3 regions of the Streptomyces sp. NPDC031225 genome follow, and region 2 is predicted to be linked to each of the others. Evidence: riboswitches for the same ligand, from Rfam matches in the RefSeq annotation. Region 2 holds a riboswitch; each other region holds the start of a gene.
The links. Region 2 has a riboswitch for S-adenosylmethionine ahead of thrC (threonine synthase). Riboswitches for the same ligand answer to the same signal wherever they lie in the genome.
Positions count from the first base shown of each region.

Region 1: another riboswitch for S-adenosylmethionine. It lies ahead of ACZ48Z_RS10725 (amino acid ABC transporter permease); the one in region 2 lies ahead of thrC (threonine synthase).
Region 3: another riboswitch for S-adenosylmethionine. It lies ahead of ACZ48Z_RS38445 (aminotransferase class V-fold PLP-dependent enzyme); the one in region 2 lies ahead of thrC (threonine synthase).

Region 1 covers NZ_JBVIHJ010000005.1:235,244-244,757, reverse strand. Annotated here, with positions in the region: gene ACZ48Z_RS10755 (acyltransferase) at 1-164, opposite strand, end outside; gene ACZ48Z_RS10750 (zinc-dependent alcohol dehydrogenase) at 345-1,361, opposite strand; gene ACZ48Z_RS10745 (hypothetical protein) at 1,461-1,586, opposite strand; gene ACZ48Z_RS10740 (IlvD/Edd family dehydratase) at 1,637-3,349, shown strand; gene ACZ48Z_RS10735 (putative leader peptide) at 3,492-3,614, shown strand; gene ACZ48Z_RS10730 (glutathione S-transferase C-terminal domain-containing protein) at 3,748-4,614, shown strand; SAM riboswitch class IV at 4,698-4,807, shown strand; gene ACZ48Z_RS10725 (amino acid ABC transporter permease) at 5,149-6,132, shown strand; gene ACZ48Z_RS10720 (amino acid ABC transporter ATP-binding protein) at 6,129-6,908, shown strand; gene ACZ48Z_RS10715 (transporter substrate-binding domain-containing protein) at 6,959-7,981, shown strand; gene ACZ48Z_RS10710 (GNAT family N-acetyltransferase) at 8,040-8,828, shown strand; gene ACZ48Z_RS10705 (putative leader peptide) at 8,825-8,971, shown strand; gene ACZ48Z_RS10700 (LLM class flavin-dependent oxidoreductase) at 9,051-9,514, shown strand, end outside.
Region 2 covers NZ_JBVIHJ010000007.1:244,945-254,458, forward strand. Annotated here, with positions in the region: gene groL (chaperonin GroEL) at 1-636, opposite strand, end outside; gene ACZ48Z_RS14755 (cold-shock protein) at 1,554-1,760, opposite strand; gene ACZ48Z_RS14760 (MoaD/ThiS family protein) at 2,204-2,479, opposite strand; gene thrC (threonine synthase) at 2,556-3,839, opposite strand; SAM riboswitch class I at 3,855-4,012, opposite strand; gene ACZ48Z_RS14770 (glucosyl-3-phosphoglycerate synthase) at 4,175-5,119, shown strand; gene ACZ48Z_RS14775 (alpha,alpha-trehalose-phosphate synthase (UDP-forming)) at 5,203-6,594, shown strand; gene otsB (trehalose-phosphatase) at 6,591-7,418, shown strand; gene ACZ48Z_RS14785 (DUF3263 domain-containing protein) at 7,515-7,748, opposite strand; gene ACZ48Z_RS14790 (ABC transporter substrate-binding protein) at 7,788-9,065, opposite strand; gene ACZ48Z_RS14795 (ROK family protein) at 9,165-9,514, shown strand, end outside.
Region 3 covers NZ_JBVIHJ010000031.1:15,452-24,965, forward strand. Annotated here, with positions in the region: gene ACZ48Z_RS38440 (protein kinase domain-containing protein) at 1-977, opposite strand, end outside; gene ACZ48Z_RS38445 (aminotransferase class V-fold PLP-dependent enzyme) at 1,046-2,407, opposite strand; SAM riboswitch class IV at 2,532-2,648, opposite strand; gene trpD (anthranilate phosphoribosyltransferase) at 2,721-3,785, opposite strand; gene qcrB (cytochrome bc1 complex cytochrome b subunit) at 3,906-5,543, opposite strand; gene qcrA (cytochrome bc1 complex Rieske iron-sulfur subunit) at 5,540-6,595, opposite strand; gene qcrC (cytochrome bc1 complex diheme cytochrome c subunit) at 6,592-7,401, opposite strand; gene ctaE (aa3-type cytochrome oxidase subunit III) at 7,463-8,083, opposite strand; gene ACZ48Z_RS38475 (response regulator) at 8,229-8,630, shown strand; gene ACZ48Z_RS38480 (L,D-transpeptidase) at 8,724-9,514, opposite strand, start outside.

The DNA.
Region 1 (9,514 bases), on a different contig from region 2:
TCGCCGATCCGCACCCCGGGACCGACATAGGCCCCCCGGCCCACGATGCACCCGCTGCCCAGCCGGGCGTCCTCCCGGATCTGGGCCAGATCCCAGACCGTCGTCCCGTCGCCGATCGCCGCCGTCTCGTCGACCTGGGCGGTCGGCTGCACCTTGAATGTCACCGGGCTGAATCCTTCGTCTCGTCGGACATGCCGTGTCGTCGAACAGGTCGACGGTGTCCTTGGCTGACCGAGTCTGATCACCGCGGCGACGGAATACCAGCCTCCGTTTCAGCACAGTCTCATGGGTGGCGGGATCAGTCGAGGCCCGGTCGGTCGAGGCCCGGTCGGTCGACGGCCGGATCAGCCGACGCCCGGGTCGACGTGGATCTTCGGGCCAGGACCGGCGCCGGGCGGGCGCCCTCCCGCGAGCACGGTGCCGATCGCGTCCAGCGCGACGGTCGCGGCCACGAGCGGCCTCGGGTCGACGGTCCGCTCGGCGTACGCCTTGATCGTGGCGTCGAGGCCCGGGGAGGCCGACAGGACACCCACCGCCGTCACGTCCTTCAGCACGAGCGCGCGGGTGTCGATCCCGCTCGGCACGCCCGCCAGCCCGATGTACACGAGCCGCCCGCCGGGCTCCACCGACTCCAGGGCCAGCGCGGGCAGATGAGCCGCGTTGGTGGCGTCGACGACCGCGTCGAAGGGCAGATCCGGCACGCTGTCCTCGCGCCAGGCATGCGCGAAGCCAAGTGAGCGCGCGAAGGCGAGGGAGGACTCGGTGGAGCCCATCAGATGCACCTCCGCACCGGCGGCCCGGGCGAACATCGCGACCAGCAGACCGATGGTCCCCGGCCCCAGCACCAGGACCCGGTCACCCGGCCCGGCGCCGGTGGCCCGCGCGGCCCGCAGGGCGTTGCCACCCGGTTCGACCAGCGCGCCGAGCACGGGGTCCACGGAGTCGGGCAGTACGTGCAAGGAGCTTGCGGGTACGGCGAGTTGTTCCGCCAGCGCCCCCGCACGGGCACCCCGGATGCCCACCTCCTCCCGCTTCTCACAGACGTGCTGCCGTCCGCGCAGGCAGCGGCGGCAGGTGCCGCAGCCGAGCATGGTGTCGCCCATGACCCGGCGGCCGGCCCACACCGGATCGACGCCGGGGCCGACCGCGCGCACCCGGCCCGCCCACTCGTGCCCCAGCCGCATCGGATAGCGGGCGTGTCCGTGGTGGAGATAGGCCATGGCCCCGGTGAAGAACTCCAGGTCCGTGCCGCACACGCCGACCCGCTCGACGTCGACGACGACCTCCCCGGGAGCGGCCACCGGCGCCGGCACCTCCTGCACCGCGTACGCGCCGGGTGCGGTGAGGACGAACGCACGCATCAGAAAGGCTCCTTCAAGGGTTCCTCAGGGGTTCTTCAGGGGGCCGAGCGACTCGCGGATCTCCTCGACGGCCGCCGTCAGCGTTCGCGGCGGAGTCCGCTACGCCGGCGGCAGGGCGAGTTCCCCGAGTACGGCGAGGACCCGGTCCGACCCCGTGAGCCGGTCACCCTCCGCTCCGTGCGGGACGGGGGCTGTCGAAGCGTGGAACGCCTGCGTATGCTGCATCGCGTTCCGGATGGTAGACCGCCGTGGCGATGACCGGAAAGAGCACAGTGATGGGGCTTCGCAGCGCGCAGTGGTACGCGGGACAGGACCGCAACGCCTACATCCACCGGGCCTGGATGCGCCGCGGGGTACCGGACGACGCCTTCACCGGCCGGCCCCAGATCGCCATCGCCAACACCGCCTCCGACCTGACGCCCTGCAACGCGCACCTGGACGAGGTGGCGAGGTCCGTCCGCGACGGCGTGTACGAGGCGGGCGGCATCCCCCTCGACCTGCCCGTGGTGTCGCTCGGCGAGACCAACGTGCGGCCCACGGCCATGCTCTGGCGCAACATGGCGGCGATGGCCACGGAGGAGATGCTGCGGGCCAACCCGATCGACGGAGTGGTCCTGCTGGGCGGCTGCGACAAGACGATCCCGTCCCTGCTGATGGCCGCCGCCTCGGTGGACCTGCCCGCCGTGGTCGTGCCCGGCGGGCCCATGCTGACCGGCACCTTCCGCGGCACCCCACTGGGCTGCGGCACGGACGTGTGGCGGCTGTCGGAGGAGGTCCGCGCCGGCACCCTGTCCCAGGAACAGTTCACCCGCTCCGAGTCCTCGATGATCCGCAGCCGCGGGCACTGCAACACCATGGGAACCGCCTCCACCATGGCGCTGGTCGCCGAGGCCCTGGGCACGGTCGTCCCCGGCGTGGCCGGCACACCCGCCCCGGACAGCCGGCTGCAGGCGGCCGCGCACGGCACCGGACGCCTCGCCGTCGAGCTGGTGGCCGCCGATCGGCGCCCGAGCACCCTTCTGACCAAGGGGTCCTTCCACAACGCGATCGTGGCGCTGGCCGCGATCGGCGGCTCCACCAACGCGGTCGTCCATCTCCTCGCCATCGCGGGCCGGTCGGGCGTCGACCTGACCCTCGACGACTTCGACCGCATCGGCTCCCGGGTGCCCGTCCTGGTCGACCTCCAGCCCGCCGGACGTTTCCTCATGGAGGACTTCCACCGGGCCGGCGGTCTGCTCGCCGTGCTGCGCGAGGTCGCCGACCTCCTGGACCCCGAGGCGTTGACCGTCACGGGGAAACCGCTGGTGGACCATCTCGACGACGCCCCGATCTGGGACGCCGAGGTGATCAGGACCCGGGCCCGGCCCCTGGTCGAGGAGGGCGGCATCGCGGTCCTGCGCGGCAGCCTCGCCCCTGACGGAGCCCTGGTCAAACCCGCGGCGGCCTCACCGCATCTGCTGCGCCACCGGGGCCGCGCGGTCGTCTTCGACAGCATCGAGGACTTCCACGCCCGCGTCGACGACCCGGACCTCGACGTCGACGCCGACTCCGTACTGGTGCTGCGCGGCTGCGGCCCGAGGGGCTACCCGGGCATGCCCGAGGTGGCCAACATGCCGCTCCCCACGAAGCTGTTGGAGCAGGGGGTGCGGGACATGGTCCGCGTCTGCGACGGCCGGATGAGCGGCACGGCGTACGGCACCGTCGTGCTGCATGTGGCCCCGGAGGCGGCGGCGGGCGGGCCGCTCGCGCTCGTACGGACCGGAGACGTCATCAGCCTCGACGTACAGGCCCGCCGCATCGACCTGGAGGTGCCCGCAGCCGAACTCGCCGCGCGCACCCCGAACGCGGCCACCGTCGAGGGCTTCGCCGACCCGAGGCGGGGCTGGGAGCGGCTGTACGTCGACCACGTCCAACAGGCGGACACCGGTGCCGACCTGGACTTCCTCCTCGGCTCCAGCGGCTCGGAGGTCAGCCGCGAGTCGCACTGACCGGGAGAACGGTCGGCACAGGAGAGCGCTGCCGGACACGGTGATCAGCCGCACCCCTGCCCGCCCACTGGACGCCCTCTTGACGTGCGCCCGTGACAGATCGACACTCCAGATGGGAATCCTAGTGAACAGGTAGGGAAACATGGGGCGCCTTGAACCGGCCGTCGGCCGAGTGAGCCGTACCTCTCGGCCGTCGCCCCTTCTGACCTCCCGCCGGCACATCGATCTGCAGCGGGTCTGCAGCGCCATCAGGCCCCTGGGCTGAGCCCGCCGCTCCCGACCTCGTTCCGTGCCCGCACGGCACACCCCCGCCGTCACGCACGGGGACGGCCGTCTGTTCCCGCCCGACGACGCTTCCGCCGCGCGTACGTCTGCGCACCGACACCCCGGGGAGACCCATGACCGTCACACCGCTCGCCCACGTCCCCACCACCCACCCGGCCCCCGCCTTCCGCGGCCGGATCGGCCAGGACGCGCGCAGTGGCCACTACGCCGTGCCGCTGCGCTACCGGCTCCATCTGGCCGCCGCCTGTGCCGACGGCCTGCGCATCGCCGTCGTGCACAGCCTGCTCGGACTCGACGACGTCTGTCCCGTGACCTTCCTGGACCCGGTCCCCGACTGTCCCGACGGGGGACACTCCGCACTGCGCCCGCTCTACGAGGCCAGCGCGCACCGGTACACCGGAGCGGCCGTCGCGCCGGTGCTCAGCGACGCCTGGTCGGGACGGATCGTCAGCACCCACGCCCCCGACATCACCCGTGACCTGGCCCGGCACTTCGGCGGCGGCCGCCCGGCGCTGTACCCGTGCGGGGCGGAGTCGGAGACCGAGGCCGTCGAGCGGATGTGTGCGGGCATCGGGCGGTCCGCCCAGCACGCCGGGTCCGCGGGCGGCGACGAGGACGAGCGTGCCGCCGCGCTGGAGCAACTGCTGGACTCCCTGGGCTCGTTGGAGCGCTGGCTCACGGGGCGGGAGTACCTGATCCGGGATCACGTCACCGCCGCCGACGTCGAGTTGTGGGTCACCCTGGTCCAGCTCGACACCGTGCACCGCGACCACCTGGACGCCGCCGCGGTGCAGCGCATCGCCGGCCACCCCACCCTGTGGGCGTACGCCCGCCGCCTGGCCGCGCACCCGGCCTTCGGCACCCACCTCGACCTCGACGGCATCGCCCGCCGCCACCACGCCCGGTGCCGGGGCCTGGAGGCCGCCGGAGCCGCCGTGCAGATCCTGGACTGGGCGGCGCACACCGGCCGCACGTCCTGACCGGTTCGGCTGACGGACCCGTTTCAACTGACGGACCAGCATTGACATTCGTTCGGGCATTTGTCTTAACTACGGCTCAGAACGGTCATGAGTGTCAGCGACAAGCCCTGGCTTGCTGACCGGCAACCCTCGCTCCGCGGTGGGGTGCCCCAGGTGACGACCGGACCGGATCACGTTTCGGTAAGCGCGAGGGCCCGAAGGGCCGGAAGAGCACGGTGACGGACATGTACGCAGCCTCCAGGACGGCCACGCGCCGCTCCCAGAGCTGCGTACAGCCGTACACTGACGTGCTCGTGGCCGACCGGAGCGTCGATCTCCTCCGAGTCAGCAGCGCACTGTGTACCGCACCGGGCCGTGCCCGCTGTCAGGGCTGACGTTCTTCCTCCGCAGCCCCCGCGTTCCTGACGAACACCGCGCCGCTCGCCGTGTGCCGTCACCCGCCCAGCCCCGGTGCCCGCGCGTCCGCGTCCTACCCCCGTAGTACGCCGTGTCCGCCGCGCCTCCGGGGCACCCCGACTCCGCCGGAGCCCCCGCATGAGTGAACCCCCGGGCGCCGCCGTCTCCGTCACGGAGGCGCCGCCGCAGACCGACACCCCGTCACAACCCCTCGCCGCACAGCGGGTTCTGCCGCTCCGGCGGCCGGGACGCTGGATCGCCACCGCCGTAGTCCTGGTCCTGGCGGCCCAGTTCGTCCACGGCCTGGCGACCAACCCCTTCTACCAGTGGGACCGGTTCGGCTACTGGTTCCTGCGGCCGACCGTCCTCGACGGGCTCCTCATCACCCTCGAAGTCACCGCCTACAGCGCGGTGCTGGGGCTCCTGGGCGGAGTCCTGCTTGCTCTGGCCAGGCTCTCCAGGAGCCCGGTGCTGCGCGCGGTGAGCTGGACCTACGTCTGGGCGCTGCGCTCGATACCGCTGATCGTGCTCCTGCTGTTCCTCTACAACTTCTCCGCCCTGTACAGGACGTTGAGTGTCGGCGTCCCCTTCGGGCCGGCCTTCTTCTCCTTCGACGAGTCCAGGCTCGCCACCGACATGGTCATCGCGGTGATCGGCCTCAGCCTCAACGAGGCGGCGTACGCGGCGGAAGTCGTCCGCGGCGGCATCCTCTCGGTCGACCAGGGCCAGCACGAAGCGGCCGCCGCGCTGGGCCTGCCGAAGGGCTACCAGTTCCGCAGGATCGTCCTCCCGCAGGCGCTGCGCTCCATCACCCCGAACTACGTCAACCAGCTCATCGGCCTCATCAAGAGCACCTCGCTGGTCTTCTACGTCTCCCTGCTCGACCTGTTCGGCACCGTGCAGTCCATGGGCTCCACCTATCCCGGCGACATCGTGCCCCTGCTGCTGGTCGCCACCGTCTGGTACCTGATCCTGACCAGCGCCGTCTCCGTCGTCCAGTTCTACGTCGAGCGGTACTACGCCCGGGGCGCCACGCGCTCCCTGCCACCGACCCCGCTCCAGAAGCTACGGGCCGGCGTCACCGGTCTCGGGGCCCGCATCCGCAGGGAGACCGCCGTATGACCGTCACCGACATCACGCCCGTCGCGCTCGAAGTGCACGGCGTGCACAAGTGGTACGGCACGCACCGCGTCCTGGACGGTGTCGACCTCACCGTTCGCCCCGGCGAGGTCACCGTGATCCTCGGCCCGTCCGGCTCCGGGAAGTCCACCCTGCTGCGGGTCATCAACCACCTGGAGAAACCGGAGATCGGCCACGTCAGCGTCAACGACGAGCTGATCGGCGTCCGTCGGCAGGGCGACCGCCTCAAGGAGCTCAGCGAACGCGCGATCCTGACCCAGCGCAGCCGCATCGGGTTCGTCTTCCAGAACTTCAACCTCTTCCCGCACCTGACCGTGCTCGACAACGTGGCAGCCGCCCCGGTGGCGACCGGGAAGCTCGCCAGGGCGGCGGCCCAGGAACTGGCCCGCGAACTCCTCGACAGGGTCGGCCTCGCCGACAAGGCCAACGCCTACCCACGCCAGTTGTCGGGCGGCCAGCAGCAGCGCGTGGCCATCGCCCGGGCCCTCGCCCTGCGCCCCGGCGTGATCCTCTTCGACGAGCCGACCTCGGCCCTCGATCCCGAACTCGTCGGTGAAGTCCTCGCGGTCATCAAGGACCTGGCCACCAGCGGCACCACCCTCGTCATCGTCACCCACGAGATCGGCTTCGCCCGCGAGATCGCCGACCGGGTCGTCTTCATCGACGGCGGCCGCGTCGTCGAGCAGGGCCCGCCCTCCGAGGTCCTCGACAAACCGCGGCACGAGCGGACCCGGGACTTCCTGAGCAAGGTCCTCTGAACCCCGCTCGCCCCCTTCGCCCCTTTTCAGCCCGACTCCTAAGGACAGCCATGCCCATTCACCCCTCCCGGCGCAGTCTGATACGCGGCATCACCGCGGCGATCGCCGTCGCCACCCTCGCCACCGGGCTCACCGCCTGCGGTGGTGACAGCGACGCCGCCACCCGGACGACCGACAGCGCCGGCACGGTCACCGTGGGCCGGCTGTCCAACGGTGCCGCCAAGGAGACCGCCCTCAAGGTCTCCGAGGTCAAGTCCATCAGCGCCGAACTGCCCGACGCGGTCAAGAAGAGCGGCAAGCTCGTCATCGGCTCCGGCACCCTCCCCTCCGGAGCCCCGCCGCTGGGCTACATCGGCAGCGACCAGAAGACCCTCACCGGCTCCGAGTCCGACCTGGCCCGCCTGGTCGCCGCCGTGTTCGGCCTCAAGCCCGAGGTCAAGCAGTTCACCTGGGAGAACCTCTTCGTCGGCATCGACAGCGGCAAGGTGAACGTCGGCTTCTCCAACATCACCGACACCGAGGAACGCAAGAAGAAGTACGAGTTCGCCTCCTACCGCAAGGACGACCTCGCCTTCGAGACGCTCAAGACCGCGAAGTGGAACTTCGACGGCGACTACGAGGCCCTCGCGGGCACGACCGTCTCGGTCGGCGCCGGCACCAACCAGGAGCGGATCCTGCTGGAGTGGCAGAGCAAGCTGAAGAAGGAGGGCAAGAAGCTGACCATCAAGTACTTCCAGGACAGTGCCAGCCTCTATCTGGCCCTCAACAGCGGCAAGATCGACGCCTACTTCGGCCCCAGCCCGAACCTCTCCTACCACGCGACCCAGACCGCGAGCACGCCCAGCCCGACCAAGATCGCCGGTCAGTTCTCCGGTGCCGGAGAAACACTCCAGGGTCTGATCGCGGCGACCGCGAAGAAGGACAGCGGCCTCGCCAAGCCCCTCGCCGACGCGATCAACCACCTGATCGACAACGGCCAGTACGCCAAGTGGCTCGCCGCGTGGAACCTCTCCAACGACGCCGTCACCAAGTCGGAGGTCAACCCGCCCGGGCTGCCGCTCGACAACTCCTGACGCCTCACCGATCAGCCCGCCGTACCCGCACGCCGATCGAGAAGGGGACTCCGCCTCCGTGGTTCAGCAGACCGAAGTCCGCAGCGGCGGAGCCCCCTCGGGGGACACCGCACTCGACACCTCCGTCCTCGACAACGCCGTATGGGCCGCCCTCGACGGCCCGCACGCACACCTCGCCGAACGCGTCGGCCGCGCCGCGCGCTACCCGGCCGACGTCTACGCCTTCGCCGCACTCGCCGATCCCGCCGACCCGGCCGCGTGGGCCGACCTGCACACACTCGTCGGCCCGGGAACCACCGTACGGATCAAGCCCGTCGACACGGTCCCCGAAGGGTGGGAGATCGTCGGCGGGGGTGGGGGTACCTCCCATGCCCTCAAGGCCATGGGGGAGGGCGTCCAGCTCGTCGACACCGCGCTGCGGGCCGAACCCGACCCCGAGGCGGTACGGCTCGGCCCCGGCGACGTGCCGGAGATCCTGGACCTGGTAGCCCGCACCCGGCCGGGCCCCTTCCTCCAACGGACCATCGCACTCGGCACCTACCTCGGCATCCGGGACCAGGGACGCCTGATCGCCCTGGCGGGCGAGCGGCTGCGGCCGCCCGGCTGGACCGAGATCAGCGCCGTCTGCACCGACCCCGCCCACCGCGGCCGGGGCCTGGCCACTCGGCTGGTCCGCGCGGTCGCCGCGGGCATCCGGGAGCGCGGTGACACCCCGTTCCTGCACGCGGCCGCGGACAACGCGAACGCGATCCGGCTCTACGAGTCCATCGGCTTCACCCTGCGCCGCCGCTCGCCGATCCTCCTGGTCCGCAGTCCAGGAACATCCCGTGAGGCCACGGGGTTGTGACTCATGACGAGATCCGCCGGGCGCCGTCGTGCGCCCAGAAGCAGGAGGTGACCGGCGTGACGCACACACTCCGCTCCGCCCATCTCCACTCCCGGCCCCACATCGATCTCCAGCGCGTGTCCGCCGCGCTCTGTTGTTCCTGACCCGTCACCTCCCCAGCAGCCGTGCCCCGCCCGCCCGCGGGACGGCCCCTCGTACGGACTTCCAGGAAGGCACCCACTCGTGTCCCCTTCTTCGCCTCTGCATCTCGCCGTCGCCCTCGACGGCACCGGCTGGCACCCCGCCTCCTGGCGCGAGCAGGTTGCCCGCCCCCGGGACCTGTTCACCGCCGGCTACTGGGCCGACCTGGTCGCCGAGGCCGAGCGCGGCCTGCTCGACTTCGTCACCATCGAGGACGGCCTCGGCCCGCAGTCCTCGCGGCCCTTCGACCCGGACGAGCGCACCGACCAGGTCCGCGGCCGCCTCGACGCCGTGCTCATCGCCTCCCGCATCGCCCCGCTCACCCGGCACATCGGCCTGGTCCCGACCGCCGTGGTCACCCACACGGAGCCCTTCCACCTCTCCAAGGCCATCGCGACCCTCGACTACGTGAGCACCGGCCGGGCCGGAGTGCGCGTCCAGATCACCGCGCGCCCGAACGAGGCCGCGCACTTCGGCCGCCGCACCATCCCCCCGATCGAGGACTA
Region 2 (9,514 bases):
CGACGCCTCCATCCGCTCCATGTCGGTGGCGAAGTACGCCGAGATGTAGCCCTTGTCGAAGCGCATACCCTCGGTGAGCTCGAGCTCGAGACCGAAGGTCTGGGACTCCTCGACGGTGATGACGCCTTCCTTGCCGACCTTGTCCATCGCCTCGGCGATGAGCTCGCCGATCTGGGTGTCGGCGGCGGAGATGGAGGCCGTGGAGGCGATCTGCTCCTTGGTCTCGACATCCTTGGCCTGCTCAAGGAGAGCGGCGGAGACGGCCTCGACGGCCTTCTCGATACCGCGCTTGAGGGCCATCGGGTTGGCACCGGCGGCTACGTTGCGCAGGCCTTCCTTGACGAGGGCCTGGGCGAGCACGGTCGCGGTGGTCGTACCGTCACCGGCGACGTCGTCCGTCTTCTTGGCGACTTCCTTGACCAGCTCGGCGCCGATCTTCTCGTACGGGTCCTCGAGCTCGATCTCCTTGGCGATGGAGACACCATCGTTGGTGATCGTGGGGGCGCCCCACTTCTTCTCGAGGACGACGTTGCGGCCCTTGGGGCCGAGCGTCACCTTGACGGCGTCCGCGAGCTGGTTCATGCCGCGCTCGAGGCCGCGCCGCGCCTCCTCGTCGAACGCGATGATCTTGGCCATGTGAAGTGGTCCCTCCAGGACTGGGGGTGATTCCTTCGGACCGCGCCCGCGCCCGCGACGGACGGCTCGCCTGCCGCGTGGGTTCCTTCCCCACCCGGCTTGCGGGCCTCACCGACCCGGTCCTTCGTTGTCACTCTCACCTTCAGAGTGCTAACGCCAATGATTAGCACTCGGCATGGTCGAGTGCAAGCGGCTGTCGAAGACCGGACACGGGTTGCCTGCGGCGGGCGGGCGGGGTGGGACGCCGTTCGCCTGCGGCCCGGCGGGGGTCGATCGCGCAGTTCCCCGCGCCCCTGGGGGCTGCAGGCAGCCGTACCGCGATGGGCCGCCGACCACCCTGGCGGGCCGGGTGCAGGCCCGGTGGGGGCTGGTCGCGCAGTTCCCAGTGCCCCTGAGTGGGAACCGTGAACGCGGGGAACGCACCAGGGGGTGGGACGGTCCGCCGACAGGCGGGTGCGGGCCGGTGGGGGCTGGTCGCGCAGTTCCCCGCGCCCCTGGGTGGGGACGGTGTACGGACCTTTGGACGCGCACAGCCACCCCGCGCCCCTGGGTAGGGACGGTGGACGCACCTTTAGACGCGCACGGCCCCCGCACGCCGGAGCGCGCGACACGATGTGCCCGCAGCCGCCGACGGCGTGAAGGGGGCGGGGTGGGGGGGTGTCCGCCCGCAGCGGCCGGCGTCCGGTACCGGGTGCTGTTCAAGGGGGCGAGCCGCCGGACCGAGGACGGACACCCCCCACCCCGCACCCGACCCACCCACCGAACCCGAAGCGATTAGGGGCGCGGGGAACTGCGCAAAGAACGCCCGCCCCCACCGAACCCGCGCATGCCAGAGGGCCCGTACCCATGACTCCCCAGGGGTACGAGCCCTCCGATTGAAGAACGAAGAACGACGCTGTTGTTACCCGGCGCGTGCTTCAGCCTGTCGCGAGACGGACCATGTCCGCCTGCGGCCCCTTCTGGCCTTGCGAGATCTCGAATTCGACCCGCTGGCCCTCTTCAAGGGTGCGGTAGCCGTCCATCTGAATCGCGCTGTAGTGGACGAATACATCCGCACCACCGTCGACCGCGATGAAGCCGTACCCCTTCTCCGCGTTGAACCACTTGACGGTGCCCTGAGCCATGCCTAACTCCCCTATTACTGGCCCTTGCACGGACCCGCACTTCGCGGGTCCGGGTCAGACCTCACCCCCCACATGGTTGGGGGCGTGCGCCGGAACGCGTCGACCGCGGCTGAATGTATCTGTCCAACTGCCGTCTGCAACAGGTCAATCGGACGAGAATTCTGGACGGAAGGGGTCCGGAATGTAGCGAGAATTCGCCTGAATTCGGGGCAAGTCGGGCCCCATAAAGTACGCATAAGGCACATAAGACGCACACACTTTGGCTACTTCTCATCGCCTGCGAAGCAAGAGCTCATATGCGTGCGGCATGAAGAGAGCCGCAGCTTCCCCAACTGTACCGCGCTCAACCATAGAGAATTGCCCCCTCCGCTTCTCTCGCGGAGAGGGCAATCAGATGAACACTCGGTCATTACCATTACCGACGGTAATGACCGGTCATACGGTCACCCTCCGGCGACGGCCGGAATGATGGAGACGCCGGCCCCGTCGGGCGTGGTCGTCTCAAGGCCCTGCTCGAACCGCACGTCGTCGTCGTTCACGTACACGTTGACGAACCGCCGCAGCTTGCCCTGGTCGTCCAGGACCCGGGCCGCGATACCGGTGTGGTTCTTCTCCAGATCCGCGATGACCTCGGCGAGGGTCGCACCCTCGGCCTGGACCTCGGCCTGTCCGCCGGTGTAGGTGCGCAGGATGGTGGGGATACGGACGGAAACACTCATGCTCTAGACCTCCGGTCAGGTGGCGCACCCAGGGGCGCGGGGAACTGCACGACTGTGCGACGACGCGACTACGCGACTACGCGAGACCAGCCTCGCGGAACGAGTCCAGGTTGGGACGGATCGTGGCGGTGAGCCCCGTACCCGCGACCGCGTCCAGCGTCTTCAGACCGTCACCGGTGTTCAGCACGACAGTCGTCAGCGAGGGATCCAGCAGACCGTTCTCGATCAGCTTCTTCGTCACACCCACGGTCACGCCACCGGCCGTCTCCGCGAAGATGCCCTCGGTCCGCGCCAGCAGCTTGATCGCGTCCACGACCTGCTCGTCGTTCACGTCCTCCACCGCACCGCCGGTGCGGCGCGCGATGTCCAGCACGTAGGGGCCGTCCGCCGGGTTCCCGATGGCGAGGGACTTGGCGATGGTGTTGGGCTTCTGCGGCCGTACGACGTCGTGGCCCGCCTTGTACGCGACGGACACCGGCGAGCATCCCTCGGCCTGCGCGCCGAAGATCTTGTACGGCCGGTCCTCGACGAGCCCGAGCTTGATCAGCTCCTGGAGCCCCTTGTCGATCTTGGTGAGCTGCGAGCCGGAGGCGATGGGGACCACGAGCTGGTCGGGCAGCCGCCACCCGAGCTGCTCGCAGATCTCGTACGCCAGGGTCTTGGACCCCTCCGCGTAGTACGGCCGCAGGTTGACGTTGACGAAGCCCCAGCCCTCGCCGGCCGGGTCGCCGATCAGTTCGGAGCAGAAGCGGTTCACGTCGTCGTAGTTGCCCTCGATGCCGACGAGCTCGCCGCCGTAGATCGCGGCCATGACGACCTTGCCCTGCTCCAGGTCGTGCGGGATGAACACGCAGGAGCGGAAGCCTGCCCGCGCCGCGGCGGCGCCGACCGCACCGGCGAGGTTGCCGGTGGAGGAGCAGGAGAGGGTGGTGAAACCGAAGGCGCGAGCGGCCTCGATGGCCTGGGCGACGACGCGGTCCTTGAAGGAGTGCGTCGGGTTGCCGGAGTCGTCCTTGATGTACAGGCCGCCGGTGACGCCGAGCTCGCGGGCGAGGTTGTCGGCCTTGACGAGGTGGGTCCAGCCGGGGTTGATGTTGGGCTTGTCCGCCACGTCCGCGGGGACGGGCAGCAGCGGTGCGTAACGCCAGATGTTCGCGGGTCCCGCCTCGATCTGCTTGCGGAGCTCCTCGGTTTCGTAGGCCGAGAAGTCGTACGCGATCTCGAGCGGGCCGAAACACTCCTCGCAGGCGAAGACCGGGCCGAGCGGCACGCGGTGACCGCACTCGCGGCAGCTGAGAGCCGCGGCGGGGCCGAGGTCTACGGTGGTTTCGGTGGTGCTTGCAACAGTCTGCGCAGCCATGGAGGCGAGGCCCTTTCCTCATCTTCCTCACGACGCACTTCGCCGTGAGACGGATTTGGCACCTTCCCGAATCGGGAGCCTCGCGGGACGATCATCAACGATCGCTACGAGAACCGACTGGAGGGTTGCCGGGGCTTCATCGGGCCGTATCCCTCTGCCCCTCTGGATGAGCGGTATGAAGTTGTGAACGGCGGGCCATCCCGGACATGCGATGGTCATCCGCGTTGTTCAAGACTGTAACCGACGACCTGGACAGTTGAGAGGGTCGTCCGAACCGCGAGATGACTACATCCATCAGCCGCTTCCGCGGCGGGCACGCAGAGGAGCCGCGCACTGTGCTGAACGAAGTCGAGCGCTGGCTGGCCACCCGTTCCTGGTCCGTGACCGATCGCCCGCTCCACAGGATCATGGCAGCGAAACGGGGCACGGGCCGCACGGTCAGCGTTGTTCTGCCCGCGCTCAACGAGGAGGAGACGGTCGGTGACATCGTCTCCGTGATCCGTCACGACCTCATGCAGCAGGTTCCGCTGGTCGACGAGATCGTCGTCGTCGACTCGGGATCGACGGACCGCACGTCCGAGGTGGCCGCCGCGGCCGGCGCGAGGGTCGTCCACCGCGACGACATCCTCCCGCGCATCCCGGCCGTGCCCGGCAAGGGCGAGGTGCTGTGGCGCTCCCTCCTCGCCACCAGCGGGGACATCGTCTGTTTCATCGACGCCGACCTGAAGGAGTTCTCCTCGGACTTCGTCTCCGGCATCGTCGGTCCGCTGCTCACCGATCCCGGGGTCGACCTGGTCAAGGGCATGTACGACCGTCCCCTGGGCGGCGCCGCCGGACAGGGTGGCCGGGTCACCGAGCTCATGGCGCGCCCGCTGCTGAACATGCACTGGCCGCAGCTGGCCGGTTTCGTGCAGCCGCTGGGCGGCGAGTACGCGGCCCGCCGCAGCCTCCTGGAACAGCTCCCGTTCCCCGTCGGCTACGGCGTCGAGCTCGGCATGCTGGTCGACGCCCTGCATCTGGTGGGCCTGGACGCCCTCGCCCAGGTCGACGTCGGTGTGCGCAAGCACCGCCACCAGGACGGCCAGGCCCTGGGCCGGATGTCCGCCGCGATCTACCGCACCGCCCAGCTCCGGCTGGCCCGCGGCCATATGATCCGGCCCTCCCTCACCCAGTTCGAGCGGGGCCGGGACGGCTTCGAACCGCGTACGTACTCCGTGGACACGGAGGAACGGCCGCCGATGGTGGAGATCGCGGAGTACGCGAAGCGGAAGGTCGCGTGACCGGAGCACGCGTTCCGTATACGGCTCCCCACTGAGCGCAACCGTACGTTTGAGCGGTTCCGGACCGGGCTAGGTTGAGGCGTATGGCTTCCACGCACGGCGCTGCTCACCAGGTGCTGGTCGCGTCCAATCGCGGCCCGGTCTCGTACGAAATGGGCGAGGACGGCTCGCTGAACGCAAAACGCGGCGGCGGCGGGCTCGTCTCCGGTCTGTCGGCGATCGGGCCGGACGCGGGCGCACTGTGGGTGTGCTCGGCACTGTCCGACGGCGACCGCGAGGCGGTACGGCAGGGGGTGGGCGAGGACGGCGTCCGGATGCTCGCGATCCCGGCCGACGTGCACGCCGACGCGTACAACGGCATCGCGAACTCGGTGCTGTGGTTCGTCCACCACCTCCTCTACCAGACCCCGCTGGAGCCGGTCTTCGACGCGGAGTTCCGGCGGCAGTGGGCGTCGTACGAGACGTACAACCGCGCCTTCGCTCAGGCGCTCGCCGAGGAGGCGGCGCAGGGGGCTGCGGTCCTGGTGCAGGACTACCACCTGTGTCTGGTGCCGGGGATGCTGCGGGAGCTGCGCCCCGACCTGCGCATCGCCCACTTCTCGCACACGCCGTGGGCGCCGGTGGACTACTTCCGGATGCTGCCGGACGACATCGCGTCCCAGCTGCTGCGGGGCATGCTGGGCGCCGACCGGCTCGGTTTCCTCACCCGCCGCTGGGCGGACGCCTTCACGGCCTGCGCCACGGAGTTCACGGGCGGCCTCGGGGACACGGAGATCGGCGTGCACGGCCTGGGCGCGGACGCGGACTTCCTGCGCGAGCGGGCGCACCAGCAGGACGTGCACGAGCGGATGGTGGCGCTGCGCGAGGAGATCGGCGAGGGCCGCAGGACGATCGTGCGGGTGGACCGGACCGAGCTGTCGAAGAACATCGTGCGGGGAATGCTCGCCTACCGGCGGCTGCTGGAGTCACGGCCCGAGTGGCGTGAGCGGGTCGTGCACGTGGCGTTCGCGTACCCCTCCCGACAGGACCTCGCCGTGTACCGGGACTACACGGCCGAGGTGCAGCGGGTGGCGGACGAGATCAACGACGTTTTCGGCACGCCCGGCTGGACCCCGGTCGTGCTGCACGTCAAGGACGACTTCGCACGGTCCCTCGCCGCGTACCGGCTGGCGGACGTGGCGCTGGTCAACCCGATCCGGGACGGCATGAACCTGGTCGCGAAGGAGGTGCCGGTGGTCTCCGACGAGGGGTGCGCGCTGGTGCTGTCGCGGGAGGCGGGGGCGTACGAGGAACTGGGTGAGGACGCGATCGTGGTCAACCCGTACGACGTGGAGCAGACGGCGACGGCACTGCACGAGGCCCTGACGATGCCTGCGGGCGAACGGGCCGAACACGCGAAGAGGCTCGCCGCGGCGGCGACGGCACTGCCACCGGCGCAGTGGTTCCTGGACCAGCTGAACGCGCTGAACGGATGAGCATGAGCCTGCCGACGCCCAGCACCGCCGCCGGCCGGGACGGCCTCCGGGCCCTCCTCGCGGACCCCGGCAGGGCGGTGATCGGCCTCGACTTCGACGGAACGCTCGCGCCGATCGTCGCGGACCCGGAGCAGGCGCGGGCCCACCCGGAGGCGGTCTCGGCCCTCGCGGCCCTGGCCCCGAAGGTGGCGTCCGTCGCGGTCGTCACCGGCCGCCCGGCCGAGGTCGCGGTCCGCTACGGCGGCTTCGCGGACGTCCCCGGCCTGGAGCACCTGACCGTGCTCGGCCACTACGGCGCGGAGCGCTGGGACGCGGCGACGGGCAAGGTCACGGCCCCGGAACCGCACCCGGGCGTGGCCGCGGTCCGCGCCGCACTGCCGTCCCTCCTCGACGGCACCGGCGCGTGGATCGAGGAGAAGGGCGGCCGGGCGGTGGCCGTCCACACCCGCCGGGCCCCGGACCCCCAGGCGACCTTCGACACCCTCCGCGCCCCCCTCACCGCGCTGGCCACCGCACACGGCCTGATCGTCGAGCCCGGCCGCCTGGTCCTGGAACTGCGTCCCCCAGGCATGGACAAGGGAGTGGCACTCCTGACCCACGTCCGCGACCTGTCCGCCGGCTCCGTCCTCTACGCCGGCGACGACCTGGGCGACCTCCCGGCCTTCACCGCGGTGGACGCCCTCCGCGGCACGGGCACCCCGGGCCTCCTGGTGTGCAGCGGCAGCGACGAAGTGACGGAACTGAGAAAGCGCGCGGACCTGGTGGTGGACGGCCCGGGGGGTGTGGTGGCCCTGCTGAACACTCTGGCGGAACACCTCGGGTAATCCAGCCCCTCCGGCGTTTGAGGAGCGGGGGTCCAGGGGGCGGAGCCCCTTGGAACGGACGGGACGGGTAGGGGCGGCGGGGGCGAGAAAAAGCCCCTACCGCTCCGACCGCCGAGCGTCCCGCACCCTCCGCAGCCGATTCACCGTCACCGGATCGAAGGCCAGAGCCCGCGCATCATCCAGCAACGCGTTCAGCAGCTGGTAGTAGCGAACCGGCGCCAGCCCCAGCTCCTCCCGTATCGCCCGCTCCTTCGCACCGGGCCCGGCGAAGCCACGACGCTCCAGCGCGAGAACGTCCCGCTCCCTACGGTCCAGCTCCGGATGCTCCATGCCGAAAACCGTAACCCCCGCCACTGACAGTGACTACGGCTACTCCGCGTTCTGCGCGGTCAGCTGGAGCGCGCGCAGCACCTCGGCAGGACTCCCGTCCGGACCGACCGCGGACCCGATCCGCTTCTTGACGGCCGCGCTGACCGAGGCCCAGGACGTCTTCCCGACGGGAGGCAGCTCGGAGTCGGGCAGGGCGTCGAGGAAGGGCTTGAGGTCGGCGTCCGCGGAGTCCCCGCTCATGGCCGAGGACGCGGAGTTGGTGACCGGCAGCAGGTCGTACTTCCGCGAGAAGGCGAGCACGTTCTTCTCGCTGTAGACGAAGTCGAGGAAGTCGCCCACCTGTTCGGCGTGCCCGTTCTTCTTGAACGCCATCATCCAGTCGGCCACGCCCATGGAGTTCTTGGTTGGCCCATCGACGCCCGGCATGGGCACCATGCCGAACTTCACCCCCTTCGCGGCGGCGATCTTCATCAGCGCGGGGTGTCCGTTGAGCATCCCGACGTCCCCGGCGGCGAACGCCGAGAACGCCGTGGCCCGGTTCAGGTTCTCGGGCGCGACGGGGCCGGTCAGCCCCTTGCCGACGAGGTCGTCCTTGAGCCAGGTCAGCGTCGCGAGGTTCTCGTCGGAGTCGATGCCGTACGTCCCGACGGAGTTGACGTATCCGCCGCCTCCGCTCAGCAGCCACTGCATGGTCTCGGCCTGCGCCTCCTCCGGCCCGAGGGGCAGCGCGTACGGGTATTTCACCCCGGCGGCCTTCAGCGCCTCGGCGTCGGCGGCGAGCTGCTTCCACGTCTTCGGCGGGGTGAGCCCGGCGTCGGCGAAGAGGGTCTTGTTGTAGAAGAGCAGCCGGGTGGAGGCGGCGAACGGCATCCCGTACTGGATCCCGTTGATCTGCCCCGCGGAGCCGAGCTGTCCGGCGAAGTCGGCCTGTTCCCGGATGCCGATCAGGTCGTCGGCCTTGTACAGCAGTTTCTTGTCGGCGTAGTCGGCGTACGCGCCGATCTGCGCCATGTCGGGTGCCTTCCCGGCGTCGACCAGCTCCCTGACCTTGCGGTCGACGTCGGTCCAGGAGTAGACGCTGACGTCGATCCGCACGCCGTCGTGCTTGGCCTCGTACTCCTTGACGAGCTCGTCCCAGTACTTCTGGGAGCTGTCGGCCGGGCTGTCGCCGTAGTCGGCGGCGACCAGCTTCAGCGTCACCTCGTCCGGTCCGCCGCCCAGTCCGCAGCCGCCCAGGACCGCCGTCATGCCCAGTGCGGACACCGCCGCGATCGTTTCCGTCCTACGCCGCCGCACCGACAACCGCCCCACACTCATGTTCGAAACTTTTCGAAAAGTCATACATATCTCCGCCCTCAGGTCTACACCACGTGAGTGGACTAGACCTCTTGCGGGTCAACGGGTCACACTGTCCCCGTGAGACATGTCATCGCCCTCGACGTGGGCGGCACCGGGATGAAAGCGGCCCTGATCGGCGCGGACGGCGCGCTGCTGCACCAGGCCCGCCGCGCGACCGGCCGTGAGCGCGGACCGGACGCCGTGATCGACGGCATACTCGGCTTCGCCGCCGAGCTGCGCGCGTACGGCGCCGAGCACTTCGGTGCCCCCGCCCTCGCGGCGGGCGTCGCCGTCCCCGGCATCGTCGACGAGGAACAGGGCATCGCGGTCTACTCCGCCAACCTGGGCTGGGGGGACCTCCCGCTGCGCGCCCTGCTCGCCGACCGCCTCGGCGGCGTCCCCGTCGCCCTCGGCCACGACGTCCGCAC
Region 3 (9,514 bases), on a different contig from region 2:
ACCGCGGGGACGTCCGTGAGGGTCATGGGCGCCACGTACTCGACCCGGCTCTCCCGCTCCCCCGAGTCGTGCCCGGGAACCCAGCGCGCCCCGCTCGGAGCGGCCTCGGGTTCCTGCACGGCACCGGGGGCGTACCACCCCGCCCGCAGTCCCTCGCGCAGCGACTGCGCGGTGTGCCCGGCGGCCGCGACCAGCTCCGTGGTCGTCGGCCGCGCGCCGGGGTCGTCCCGCAGACACGACTCCACCAGCGCCAGCTGTTCCTCGGGTACGGCGGACAGGTCGACGTCCCCGGTCAGGATCCGCAGCAGGACGACCGAGTCCTGCCCCTCGCCGAACGGTTCCTTCCCGCCGGACGCGTACGCGAGAACCGCGCCCAGGGAGAACACGTCACTGGCCGGCACCACCTGGGCGCCGTTGCGGATCTGTTCGGGCGAGAGATAGCCGACCGATCCGACGACCACCCCGGTCCGGGTGAGCGCGGTCCCTTCCAGGGCCCGCACGATCCCGAAGTCGATGACCCGGGGCCCGTCGGGCGAGAGCAGGATGTTGGAGGGCTTGAGGTCCCGGTGCACCAGCCCCTTGGCGTGGATCGCCGCGAGTGCCTCGGCGAGCGCGGCCGCCAGCAGCCGTACCGCGTCCGCGGGCAGCGGCCCCCGGTCGAGCACCGCGTCCCGCAGGTTGGGGCCCGGCACGAACTCGGTGGCCATCCACGGCCGCGCGGCCTCGGTGTCCGCGTCCACGACCCGCGCTGTGTACGTACCCGCCCCGCCGACGGTCTGCGCGGCCCGCACCTCGTGCCGGAACCGGGCGCGGAAGGTGCGGTCCTCGGCGTGCTCGGCCCGTACGACCTTCACGGCCAGCCGCAGCCCGCCCCGCGCCTCGGCGAGATACACCTCGCCCATGCCGCCGGACCCGAGTCTGCCCAGGACCTCGTAGGGCCCGATGGTCCCCGGGTCCGTCTCGCGCAGCTCCTGCACCCCGTGCTCCCCCTGCTTTCCGTACGGCTGCTGAGGGGGAGCGTATACGCGCGTCGGACGTCAGTACGTCAGACGGCCGGGACGCAGCGGCCGTCCTCGGTGCGGTACGTCCACTTCGCACCGTCCGCGACCAGTTCCTTCACAGCCTGCACAAACCGCTCGACGTGCTCGTCCGGCGTGCCCGCGCCGAAGCTGACCCGGATCGCGTTGAGGGACTTCTCGCCGGGCGCCGCCTCGGGGGCCCCGCACTCGCCCTGGGCCTGCGGGTCGCTGCCGAGGAGGGTGCGCAGGAGGGGGTGGGCGCAGAAGAGGCCGTCGCGGACGCCGATGCCGTACTCGGCGGACAGGGCGGCGGCGAAGTGGGAGCTGTTCCAGCCCTCGACGACGAAGGAGATCACGCCGACGCGGGGGGCGTCGTCGCCGAAGAGGGACAGGACGCGGACCTCGGGTACGTCGGCGAGACCCTGGCGGACCTTCTCGATCAGGTACTGCTCGCGGGCCACCAGGCTGTCGAAGCCGGCTTCGGTCAGCGCCTTGCAGGCCGACGCGATGGAGTAGGCGCCGATGACGTTCGGGGAGCCGGCCTCGTGGCGGGCGGCGCTCTCGTGCCACTCCACGTCCACTCCCCCGTCCTCACGCCGGGTGACCTTGCGGCTGGCCCCGCCGCCGGCGAGGTAGGGGTCGGCTGCCCGCAGCCAGTCGGCGCGGCCGGCCAGGACGCCGGAGCCGAAGGGGGCGTACAGCTTGTGGCCGGAGAACGCGATCCAGTCGACGTCGAGGTCCTGCACGGAGACCGGGTGGTGCGGGGCGAGCTGGGCGGCGTCGAGGACGATGCGGGCGCCGTGCGCGTGGGCGGCGGCGGCCAGCTCGCGTACCGGCCACAGCTCGCCGGTGACGTTGGAGGCGCCGGTGACGCAGACCAGGGCCGGGCCCTGGGGGTCCCGGTCGGCGAGGGCCTTCTCCAGGGTCTCGACGGCCTGCCGCGGGGTGCGCGGGGCGTCGAGGTAGCTGACCCGGGCGTCCTGCCAGGGCAGCAGGCTCGCGTGGTGCTCGGTCTCGAAGACGAAGACCTGGCAGTCGGCGGGCAGGGCGGCGGCGAGGAGGTTGAGCGAGTCGGTGGTCGACCGGGTGAAGACCAGCTGGTCGTCGTCCCGGCAGTCGAGGAACTCCGCGACGGTCCTGCGGGCGTTCTCGAAGAGGTCGGTCGACAGCTGGGAGAGGTAGCCGGCACCGCGGTGCACGCTGCCGTAGTAGGGCGCGTACGCCGCCACGTCGTCCCAGACGCGCTGGAGTGCGGGGGCGCTGGCCGCGTAGTCGAGCGCCGCGTAGGTGACCTCGCCGCCCGTGACGAGCGGGACGGTGACATCCCGGCCCAGAACGGGCAGTTGGGCACAAATGGTCTGAACGGGGGCAGCGGTGGAGACGGACATGGGGGAACTCCCGTGAAAAGAGAAAGGTGAGATGGGTGCGCGGAGGCGGGGCTCGGCGGCCCTATCGCATTCGATTGCTCACGGAAGACTCCCTCGAACGACCAGGACCCCTGGTGTCGAGAGGGGCCCGCGCTTGCCGTAGACCTCACTGCCTACGGCCTGGTCTTCACCCGGGGCACCCCGCCACGGACGGAGGGTTGCCGGACAGTCGGCCGGGGCCTCATGACTGTCACTCATGACCTGACACAAAAACCTACGGGAAGTGATCGCGGTCCCGCAACCCGTGTCCGAACTACGGGACCGCGACGCCCTGCTACGCGTTGCTCGCGGCCACCCAGCGCTCAAGCGTCCGCTTCGCCGCGCCCGAGTCGACCGACTCCGCGGCCCTGTCCATCCCGGCCCGCAGCTGCTCGGCGAGCGTCCCGGTACCGGGGTCCAGGGCCACCAGCGCGGCCGCCGAGTTCAGCAGTACGGCATCCCGTACGGGGCCCGTCTCGCCGTCCAGCAGGCGCAGCGCCACATCGGCGTTGTAGGAGGGGTCCGCGCCCCGCAGCGCCTCCACCGGGACCAGCTCGATGCCGACGTCCCGCGGGTCGAAGCTCTCCTCGGTGACCTTGCCGTCGCGCACGATCCACACCCGGGACGTGGACGTCGTGGTCAGCTCGTCGAAGCCGTCGTCGCCGCGGAAGACGAGGGAGGAGTTGCCCCGCTCGGCCAGGACACCGGCGATGAGCGGTGCCAGGCGGGGGTCGGCGACGCCCACGGCCTGTGCCTTCACCCTGGCCGGGTTGGTCAGCGGGCCGAGTGCGTTGAAGGTGGTCCGGATCCCCAACTGCCCTCGCGCGGCGGCCACATGACGCAGCGCCGGATGGAACTTGATCGCGAAGCAGAAGGTGATCCCGGCCTCCTCCGCCACCTCGGCCACCCGCTTCGGCGTCAGTTCCAGATTGACGCCGAGCTTCTCCAGGACGTCCGAGGCGCCGGACGCCGAGGAGGCGGCCCGGTTGCCGTGCTTGACGACCTTCGCGCCCGTGCCGGCGATGACGATCGACGACATCGTGGAGATGTTCACCGTCTTCGCGCCGTCGCCGCCGGTGCCGACGATGTCGACGGTCCGTCCCGGCACCTCAATGACGTTCGCGTGCTCGTACATCGTGCGGACGAGCCCGGTGATCTCCTCGACGGTCTCGCCCTTGGCCCGCAGCGCCACCGCGAAGCCGGCGATCTGCGCGTCCGTCGCCTCGCCGCGCATGATCAGGTCCATCGCCCAGGCGGTGTCGTCGGCGGACAGGTCACGGCCGTCCAGCAGGCCGTTGAGCAGGGCGGGCCAGGAACGGCCCGCCGCGGTGTCGCCTCCAGCGGGGGTCACAGCGCTCATGGGGCCGCTCCAGATGTCGTGGGGAAAGTCTGCCCCCACCCTATCCAGCCCGGTGCACGGCGAAGGGCCCCGTCCGGTGATCGGACGGGGCCCTTCTGCCTCGTGTGGCGAGGGCAGCGATCAGTGGTGGCCGTGGCCGCTCGTGATCTCCTTGTACTCCTCGACGGTCGGCTTGGCGATCTGGGCTTCCTCGCCGTAGTACGCCTCGCTCAGCTTGGCGCGCAGCTTCTCGGAGCCCTTCACCTTGCGCTCGACGCCGTTCTCGTCGACCGTGGCGCCGATCGCAGCCGGCTCGTACTGCTCGTGCGCCGTGAGCGTGTGCAGCTGCTCCTGGCTGAGCGGCTCGTGGATCTCGACGAACTCACCGTGCGGCAGGCGCTTGATGATGCCGGACTCGCGGCCGTGCAGCACCTTGTCCTTGTCGCGGCGCTGGAGGCCGAGGCAGATCCGCTTGGTGGCGATGAACGCGAGGACCGGGGCGACGAAGAACGCGACCCGGACGAACCAGGTGATGGCGTTGATCGACAGGTGGAAGTGGGTGGCCCAGAGGTCGTTTCCACCACCGATCAGCAGCACCAGGTACCAGGTGATCCACGCGACGCCGAAGGCCGTACGCGTCGGGGCGTTGCGCGGGCGGTCCAGGATGTGGTGCTCGCGCTTGTCGCCGGTGACCCAGGACTCGATGAACGGGTAGACCGCGATCGCGACCAGGACCAGCGGGAAGATCACCAGCGGGATGAACACGCCCAGGACGAGCGTGTGACCCCAGAAGTTGATCTCCCAGCCCGGCATGACACGGATCAGGCCCTCGGAGAAGCCCATGTACCAGTCCGGCTGGGCGCCCGTGGACACCTGGTCGGGACGGTAGGGGCCCATCGCCCAGATCGGGTTGATGGAGGCGATCGCCGCGATGGCCGCGATGACACCGAAGACCAGGAAGAAGAAGCCTCCGGCCTTGGCCATGTAGACCGGCAGCAGGGGCATGCCGACCACGTTGTTGTTGGTCTTGCCGGGGCCCGCGAACTGCGTGTGCTTGTGGTAGAAGACCAGGATCAGGTGCGCCACCATCAGGCCGAGCATGATGCCCGGCAGCAGCAGGACGTGGATCGAGTAGAAGCGGGCCACGAAGTCGCCGCCCGGGAACTCTCCGCCGAACAGGAAGAACGACAGGTACGTGCCGACGATCGGCACGGACAGGACCGCGCCCTCCATGAAGCGGACACCGGTGCCGGAGAGCAGGTCGTCCGGGAGCGAGTAACCGGTGAAGCCGGTGAACATGCCGAGGACGAACAGCAGGAAGCCGAACAGCCAGTTGACCTCACGCGGCTTGCGGAACGCGCCCGTGAAGAACACACGCATCATGTGCACGAACATGCCGGCGAGGAAGATCAGCGCCGCCCAGTGGTGGATCTGCCGGATCAGCAGACCACCGCGCACATCGAAGGAGATGTGCATGGTCGAGTTGAACGCCTCGGACATCAGCTGTCCCTGCAGCGGGACGTAACTGCCGTGGTACTCCACCTCGTTCATCGACGGGTGGAAGAACAGCGTCAGATACACACCCGTGAGGATGATGATGATGAAGCTGTACATGCAGATCTCGCCCAGCATGAACGACCAGTGGTCGGGGAAGATCTTGCGCATGTTGGACTTGGCGAGGGAGTAGATCCCGAGCCGTCCGTCGGCCCAGTCGGCGACGCGCTCGCCGGCCGGGGCCTTCTCGCGCGAGCGCGAGTCGGTGGAGTTCGTAGTGCTCATCCGCGCTCCCAGAATGCAGGGCCGACGGGCTCTTCGAAGTCGCCGAGCGCCTCGAGGTAGCCCTCGTCGTTCACGCCGATCCGCAGCTGCGGCAGGGCGTGACCGGCGGGGCCGAAGATCACCCGGGCACCGTCGGAGAGGTCGAAGGTGGACTGGTGGCAGGGGCAGAGCACGTGGTGCGTCTGCTGCTCGTACAGGGAGATCGGGCAACCGACGTGGGTGCAGATCTTCGAGTACGCGACGATTCCCTCGTGCGACCACTCGAGCTCGCGCTTGTCCTTGATGTTGTCCGGCTGGATGCGGACGATCATCAGGGCGGCCTTGGCGATCTCGGTCTGGAAGTCCTCGTCGTGCTCCTCCAGGCCCTCGGGCCTGGCGAAGGTCAGCGAGCCGACCGCGATGTCGGAGGCACGCAGCGGCTGGTCGGTGTTCACGTTGACCAGCAGCTTGCCCTTGGACCACAGGGTGTGGCGGAGCTTGGTGCCGGGCAGCGGGCCGAGGTCGCGCAGCAGCATGACGCCGGAGAGCGGGAACAGGGCCAGCGCGCCGAACATCGTGTTGCGGATCAGCTTGCGACGGCCGAGCGCCGACTCCTTGGCGCCCTGCTTGAAGTCCGCGTGGACCTTCGCGCGGACCTCGGGGGACGCCTCGATCGGGTGACGCTCGTCGGCGATCTCCTCGTCGGACATCAGGGTGCGGGCCCAGTGGACCGCGCCCGCGCCGATCGAGAAGAGGGCGAGCCCGAGGGTCAGGCCCAGCGCGAAGTTGAGCGCGTTGATGTGCCCGATCGGGAAGACGAAGATCGCCCTGTCGTGGGGGATGCCCACGTAGGAGGCGATGAACCCGATCGTGGCGAGCATCGAGACCGTGAAGAGCATGGCCACCGTGCGCTCGGACCGCCTGGCGGCCCGCTCGTCGATGTCCTGCACCCGGTGCTCGTGGGGCGGCAGTCCGGGGTCGGCGAACGGGTTCTTGTCGTCCGCGACGCCTACCGCGCCGTGCCCGTCCTGCCCAGCGGGCAGGTTCTCTTCTGGAATGTCTTGGCTACTCATGACTTCTTGGCCTTTGCGGTCCGAGCGGCGACCCAGATGGCGACTGCGATCAGCGCGCCGAGGCCGAAGATCCAGCCGAACAGGCCTTCGGAGACCGGGCCGAGACCGCCCAGCTCAAGACCGCCGGGGCTCACGGTGTCGTCGCCGTTGACCGCGTTCAGGTACGCGATGATGTCCTTCTTGTTCTGCTCCGACAGCGTGGTGTCGGGGAACGACGGCATGTTCTGCGGGCCGGTCTGCATGGCCTCGTAGATGTGCTTCGGGTCGACCCCGTCAAGGCTCGGCGCGAACTTGCCGTGCGTCAGCGCACCACCCTTGCCGGTGAAGTTGTGGCACTGCGTGCAGTTGTCACGGAACAGCTCGCCACCCTTGGCGATGTCGGCGCCGTCGGGGCCGTACTGCGCCGCGGTCGGGATCGTCGGACCCGCGCCGAGCGACGCGATGTACGCCGCCAGCTGGTCGATCTCGGCCTGCGAGTAGATGACCTTCTTGCGCGGAATCTGCGCGCCCGGCTGCTGGGCCGGCATACGGCCGGTGCCGACCTGGAAGTCGACGGCCGCCGCGCCGACGCCTACGAGGCTCGGACCGTCGGAACTGCCCTGACCGCCGGCGCCGTGGCAGCTGGCGCAGCCTACGGCGAAGAGCTTCTTGCCCTCGTCGATGGCCAGGGACTGGGCGGTTTCATCTGCCTGCGCCTTGCTCGCGGGTGCGAACACGGCGTACAGCCCCCCGGTGCATGCCAGCGCGAGGAGTAGGACGACGAGCGCGGCCAGCGGGTGGCGTCGTCGTGCGGAGAGCTTTTTCACGGATTACCCCGGTGTCAGGATCTTCTGCGTCGATGCTTGCGATGTCGGGAGCGGGCCCGGGCTACTTGATCATGTAGATCGTGGCGAAGAGACCGATCCAGACGACGTCGACGAAGTGCCAGTAGTAGGACACGACGATGGCCGCGGTCGCCTGTTCGTGGGTGAACCTCTTGGCCGCGTAGGTACGCCCGAGGACGAACAGGAACGCGATCAGGCCTCCCGTCACGTGCATGCCGTGGAAGCCGGTGGTCAGGTAGAACACCGAGCCGTACGGATCGGAGGAGAGCGAGAGCCCGTCCTTCTTCACCAGCTCCGTGTACTCGAAGATCTGACCGCCGATGAAGATCGCGCCCATGATGAAGGTGATGATGAACCAGCCCCGGAGCTTCTTCACGTCACCGCGCTCGGCAGCGAAGACGCCGAGCTGGCAGGTGAGGGAGGAGAGCACCAGGATCGTGGTGTTCGTCGCCGAGAACGGGAAGTTCAGGCTGGACGCCATTTCCTTCCAGTGGTCGGGACCCGTCACCGATCGCAGGGTGAAGTACATCGCGAAGAGGGCCGCGAAGAACATCAGCTCGGAACTCAGCCAGATGATGGTTCCGACGCTGGTGAGGTTCGGCCGGTTGACCGACGGGTGCGCGTGCCCGGTTTCTACTGTCGTTGCTGTCGCCACGACCGACATTATGTCGGTCGCTTATCCCGCCCTCACCCCGGGGGGTGCCGTTCGGAGTGTCTCCCTCCTCCGGACCGGTGTTGACGTGGTGTTCAAGGGAGTAGCATCCGGCCCAACGGGCCTGTCCTTACGACGCTGACGTCACGGAGGAACAATGCAGCCGACCGCCACGGTGCTGGTCTACAGCGACGATTCCAACACCCGCGAGCAGGTACGGCTCGCCGCCGGCCGGCGGCCGGCTCCCGACGTCCCGTTGATCGAGTTCCTGGAGTGCGCCACGCCTGCCGCGGTGCTGAAGGAGCTGGACAAGGGCGGGATCGACGTCTGCGTCCTCGACGGTGAGGCCGTGCCGATGGGCGGCATGGGGATCTGCCGGCAGATCAAGGACGAGGTGTTCGACTGCCCGCCGGTGCTGCTGCTGATCGGACGGCCGCAGGATGCCTGGTTGGCGACGTGGAGCCGGGCCGAGGCCGCGGTGACGCATCCGGTGGATCCGGTGGAGTTCGCCTCCGCGCTCGCCTCTTTGTTGCGGGATCGGAAGGCCCTGAGCGCCTAGGAGCTCGGCTCTGCGGTTCGCGGGCGGCTGCGGGTCCGTTGTGGCTGGTCGCGCAGTTCCCCACGCCCCTATGTGGGTGCCCCTTGCGTGTCTCTAGACGCTCTCCGGTCGCAGCCGTGCCGTCTGGTCCGCGCTGGGGGCGTCCGGGGTGCCCGCCACCAGGGCGCTGCCGTCGCGCCACTTCTTCCAGTCCAGGTTCCAGTCCCCGAAGCCGTTGCCGAAGGTCTCCATCGTGTCGCCGTTCGAGTTGATGACCTTCACCACATCACCCTCGTGAACGGTGTCGAAGAACCACTCGGCGTTCGAGGTGCTCATACCGGTGCAGCCGTGGCTGACGTTCTCGTAGCCCTGGGAGCCGGTGGACCAGGGGGCGGCGTGCACGTACTCGCCGCTCCAGGTGAGGCGGGTCGCGTAGTAGACCGGGAGGTCGTACGACTCGGAGGAGCCCTCGGCGATGCCGATGCTGGTTCCGCGCATACGTACGAAGTACTCCTTGCCCAGCACGACCTTGACGCCGTTGCGGGTCTCGAAGCCGGGCTTGCCGGTGGTGACCGGGAGTTCGTTGATGACCGCGTCGTTCTTGTAGACCTTCATCGAGTGTGACGAGGCGTCCGTCACGGCGATGATGCGGTCGCCGGTGGTCAGCTTGAGGGGCTTGGCCTTTCCGCCCCAGAGCCGGTCGCCGATCTTGACGCCCTCCAGGTCACTGCGGACCTGGATGGTGGCGTGGCTGGGCCAGTACTCCTTGGGGCGGTAGTGGAGCTCCTTGTCGCCCACCCAGTGCCAGGCGCCCGGTACGGCGGGCGTGGACTCGACCCGGAGGGCGCGCTCGATGACGGCCCGCTGCGCCTTCTCCTTGACGGGCTTGTCCAGTACGGCGGTGA